One region of the Marinobacter shunpengi genome, then DNA from elsewhere that is predicted to be linked to it. Evidence: predicted binding sites of a transcription regulator. Region 1 holds the regulator's gene; the other holds the start of a gene.
What was found. The regulator sigma-54, encoded in region 1, starts transcription at its own class of promoters, with help from an activator protein. The targets are predictions, from matches to a motif close to ANTGGCATNNANNTTGCTNT.
Positions count from the first base shown of each region.

Region 2: the regulator sigma-54 is predicted to act here: its motif matches at 1,409-1,428, upstream of glnK (P-II family nitrogen regulator).

Region 1 covers NZ_JBJJLA010000011.1:126,478-128,877, reverse strand. Annotated here, with positions in the region: gene hpf (ribosome hibernation promoting factor) at 1-291, opposite strand, end outside; gene ACJO3T_RS06155 (RNA polymerase factor sigma-54) at 322-1,827, opposite strand; gene lptB (LPS export ABC transporter ATP-binding protein) at 2,061-2,400, opposite strand, start outside.
Region 2 covers NZ_JBJJLA010000009.1:18,543-20,942, reverse strand. Annotated here, with positions in the region: gene amtB (ammonium transporter AmtB) at 1-883, opposite strand, end outside; gene glnK (P-II family nitrogen regulator) at 957-1,295, opposite strand; gene ACJO3T_RS03135 (accessory factor UbiK family protein) at 1,772-2,038, shown strand; gene ACJO3T_RS03130 (YifB family Mg chelatase-like AAA ATPase) at 2,101-2,400, shown strand, end outside.

The sequences.
Region 1 (2,400 bases):
GTGCATCCGGTCAACGTTCTTTTCCTTGTGCTTGAGGATCTGCCGGTCAAGTTTGTCCACCAGGGCATCGATGGCGGCGTACATGTCATCGTTTTCAGCCTTCGCGTGGATTTCGCCGCCGACCACATGCAGCGTGGCTTCCGCGATCTGGCGCACCTTTTCCACCTCCAGGGTTACCTGACAGTTGCTGATGTGATCGAAGTGGCGCTCAAGTTTTTCGAATTTCTCGTTGATGTAATCCTTGAGGGAGGGAGTCAGTTCGACATGATGACCGGAAATGTTCAGTTGCATGGGCTTCTCCTGTTTGTCAGACCCTTTGTGTCAGACCAGTCGCTTCCGCTCGTTGGAGGGCGGAATATGCATGGCTTCACGGTACTTTGCCACCGTTCGCCTCGCCACCTTGATGCCCTGCTCTCCCAGCATGGTGGCAATCTTGCTGTCACTGAGCGGCTTTTTCGGGGTTTCCGCCGCAATCAGTTTCCTGATCATTGCGCGAATGGCCGTGGACGAGCATTCGCCGCCTTCCTCGGTGCTCACGTGGCTCGAGAAGAAGTACTTCAGCTCGAAGATGCCACGGGGCGTGTGCATGAACTTTTGCGTGGTGACCCGGGAAATGGTGGATTCGTGCATTTCCACAGCCTGGGCGATGTCCGACAGGATCAGCGGTTTCATCGCCTCTTCCCCATGGTCCAGAAAACCCTGTTGATGTTCAACTATTCGTGTCGCCACCTTCAGCAGGGTCTCGTTCCGACTCTGCAGGCTCTTGATGAACCATTTCGCCTCCTGGAGCTGATCCCGCAGATAGGTGTTGTCGGCACTGCTGTCGGCACGCCTTATAAGGGAAGCATAGCTGGCATTGACACGAATGCGCGGGGCAATTTCAGGATTCAGTTCCACCCGCCAGCGGCCCTTGTCCTTGCGTACGATCACGTCCGGAATCACGTAGTCCGGCTCGGAGGTGTCCAGGGCGTTGCCCGGGTGCGGGTTGAGGGCGGTGATCACCGCCAGCACTTCCCGCAACTGGTCTTCCTTCAGGCGACTGCGCCGTAACAGTTGTGCGTAGTCGCGGTTACCCAGCAGGTTGATGTAGTGGGTGATCACCAGTCGCGCCTTGTCCAGCCACGGGGTGTCTGCGGGCAATTGGTTAAGCTGGATCAGCAGGCATTCCTGCAGGTCACGGGCAAAGACACCGGGCGGGTCGAAGTGCTGCAGGCGGCGCAGGACGGCTTCCACCTCGTCCATTTCCACCGGGTCCTCGTCTTCGTCGTCCATCAGCCCGGAATGGATTTCCTCCAGTGCGGAGGTCAGGTAGCCGCGCTCATCCACGGCATCCAGCAGGGCATGGGCGATGGCGGCATCCCGCTCGCCCATGGGGGTCAGGTTGAGCTGCCACTCCAGATGGTCGTGCAGGGTCTCGGTAGTGGGACTGCGGCTTTCGAAATCGGAGTCATTGTCGTCATCGCCCCGGGAGGCGGGAGCCGGCGCGGACTGGTAGATATCGTCCCAGGCGGTGTCCACCGGCAGGTCGTCGGGGATGTTGTCGGACGGGTTGTTGTCCGCCGACCAGTCCGATTCCTCCCAGGTATTGTCGGCTGCGGACTCACCTTCCGAGGCGCTGACCGACTCCTCGTTGTTGTCCCGCTCGGCGTCGGAAGACTCGTCGGTGTCTTCCTCCTCGGAGGTTTCCAGCATCGGGTTGGAGTCCAGGGCCTGCTGGATTTCCTGTTGCAGGTCCAGTGTGGAAAGCTGGAGCAGACGGATCGCCTGTTGCAGTTGTGGGGTCATCGTCAGGCTCTGACCCATCTTTAACTGTAAGGAGGCTTTCATCACCATGGTTTCACATCCATCGCCCTTCTGAGGTAGCCGGTAACAGAATCGTTGCTAAAAAACACTGATTCAGCTCAAAAAATAGCTGAAGTCAGGCAAAAAAATCAGCATTACCGGATACTTGGAAATAACAAGCAAGTTCTTTGCCGAGTGTACCCCCTTGCTGCTGTCAACACAATTGCAGGGCGTGCGGACTGTGTTGCAGTGTGTAATGGGCACGGTCTGGCGTCGGATTACAGCCTGAACTCGTTCCCCAGGTAGACTTCCTTCACCTGCTGGTTGGCCAGGACTTCATCCGCGGACCCAGAGGCAATGATGTGGCCGCTGCTGACGATGTAGGCCTTTTCGCATATATCCAGCGTTTCCCGCACGTTATGGTCGGTGATCAGTACGCCGATCTGCTTGTCCCGCAGGTGGCGGATGATCTGCTTGATGTCGCTGACGGAGATGGGATCCACCCCGGCAAACGGTTCGTCCAGCAGGATAAAGGCCGGTTCCATGGCCAGTGCCCGGGCGATTTCCACCCGCCGGCGCTCACCCCCGGACAGGGCCATGCCGGCGCTGTCACGGATA
Region 2 (2,400 bases), on a different contig from region 1:
CCAGGCCGGCGATGGCGCCGTTGAGCAGCATGGTCAGGTCGGCCTTGCCGAACATCACGCGGGCGGTGATCAGGGCGGCGATGGCGCCACCGGCGGCAGCGGCATTGGTGTTCAGGAACACCATGGCCACGGAGTGGGCACTGGCCACGTCACCCAGCTTCAGCACGGAACCGCCGTTGAAGCCGAACCAGCCCAGCCACAGGATGAAGGTACCCAGGGCGGCCAGCGGCATGTTGGCACCCGGGAAGGCGCGGATCTCGCCGTTGGGGCCGTACTTGCCCTTACGGGCACCCAGCAGGATCACGCCAGCAAGGGCGGCGGCCGCACCGGCCATGTGCACGATGCCGGAGCCGGCAAAGTCGGAGAAGCCCAGGTCACCCAGGTTGTACATGCCGAACACATCGGCACTGCCCCAGGTCCAGGAGCCTTCCAGCGGGTAGATAACGCCGGTCATGACCACGGCGAAGATCAGGAAGGCCCAGAGCTTCATGCGCTCGGCCACGGCACCGGAGACGATGGACATGGCGGTGGCCACGAACACGACCTGGAAGAAGAAGTCGGACGCACCGGAGTAGATGGAGCCGCCTTCGAAGTCACCGCGCTCGGCGAATTCGCCCATCACGCCGCCGACGTCAACGCTGCCCATGCCGCTGAGGAAGATGCTGCCATCGTACATGATGGCGTAACCGCAGATCATGTACATGGTGCAGGCCACTGCGAACAGGGCCACGTTCTTGGTGAGGATTTCGGTGGTGTTCTTGGCGCGAACCAGACCGGATTCCAGCATGGCAAAGCCTGCTGCCATCCACATGACTAATGCGCCGCACACCAGGAAATAAAAGGTGTCTATCGCGTACTGTAAATGAAATACACTGTTTTCCATTGGAAGCCCTCCGCACGAGGCTTAACAGGATGTTGGATTTTTTGCGTTGGCCTGACTGCTTAAGCGCCCGGGATCAGACGGCTTCTTCGCCGGTCTCGCCCGTCCGGATACGGATGGCCTGTTCCAGCTCGGTCACGAAGATCTTGCCGTCACCGATCTTGCCGGTATTGGCCGCCTTGGTGATGGACTCGATGACCTGGTCCAGCAGGTTGTCACCGATGGCCACTTCCACCTTCACTTTGGGAAGGAAGTCGACCACATACTCGGCACCACGGTAGAGTTCGGTGTGCCCTTTCTGACGGCCGAAACCTTTCACTTCGGTTACGGTTACGCCCTGAACGCCAATCTCGGATAGTGCCTCACGGACATCATCCAGCTTGAAAGGCTTGATGATCGCTGTCACAAGTTTCATTGCTGTCTCCTTGGATTTAGCCGTCCCGGTTTTCTGGCCACTGCATCGTGGATCGACCGGGTTCGGGATGCTGCTACCTCGCACACCAATTGTGCGGATTGCGTGCAAGGCTCAAAGCATCGTGTGTGCCAACGCAAAAAAATATTTTAAAAACAGTGTATTACGATATTGGTGAACCAAAATGGTTCCAAAGTGTGCGCCATTATAGCGCAGCGATATGGAGCGAGAACCAATTTGGTGCAACTGCTCAAGACAGGTGCGCCCAGTTTGATAAACGTCCATTCCCTTTGGGCGGTTATCCACTGAAACCGTCACCGACGACGACGGGGTGTCAGCCAGCTTCAGGGGACTTCCTTTGAATAGTATGGCAGGGACCGGGCTGTGTTACACTCCCGGCGAACAGAAGGCCTCCAGCCCCACCGTTGTGGTGCGAGGCTGGTGACCGGGAACCCACAGAAGACAACGGAGAGAATGCGGTGAAGATTCCCAACGATCTGCTGGGCCAGGTCCAGCAACAGTTCGGTCAGTTCGTTCCGGACATGGCGCGGGCGGCCCGGGACGATGTTGAGAACCATGCCCGCGCTGCGGTCATGTCCGTTGTTTCGAAGCTGGAACTGGTGACACGGGAGGAGTTCGATGCCCAGCAGGCAGTGCTGCTTCGCACCCGCGAGCGTCTGGAGCAACTGGAGAAGCGGGTTGCCGAACTGGAGCAGACACACAGCGCCAACCCGGCACAGGACTGAATCCCCCATAAAAGGCGGCACAGGCAGTACCGCCGGGGCCTATAACATCAAGGAAGATCTTCATGCTTGCCACCATCCATACCCGTGCACGACTGGGCGTCAGCGCGCCGGCCGTGACCGTTGAAGTCCACCTGTCCGGTGGGCTGCCGTCCCTGTCCATTGTCGGATTGCCGGAAACGGCGGTCCGTGAGAGCAAGGACCGGGTCCGTAGCGCGCTACTGAACGCCGGTTTCGAATTCCCTGCCCGACGTATCACCATCAACCTGGCCCCGGCGGACCTCCCCAAGGAGGGCGGCCGTTTCGACCTGGCCGTGGCCCTGGGTATCCTGGTGGCCTCGGAGCAGTTGCCGCCGGAACCGTTG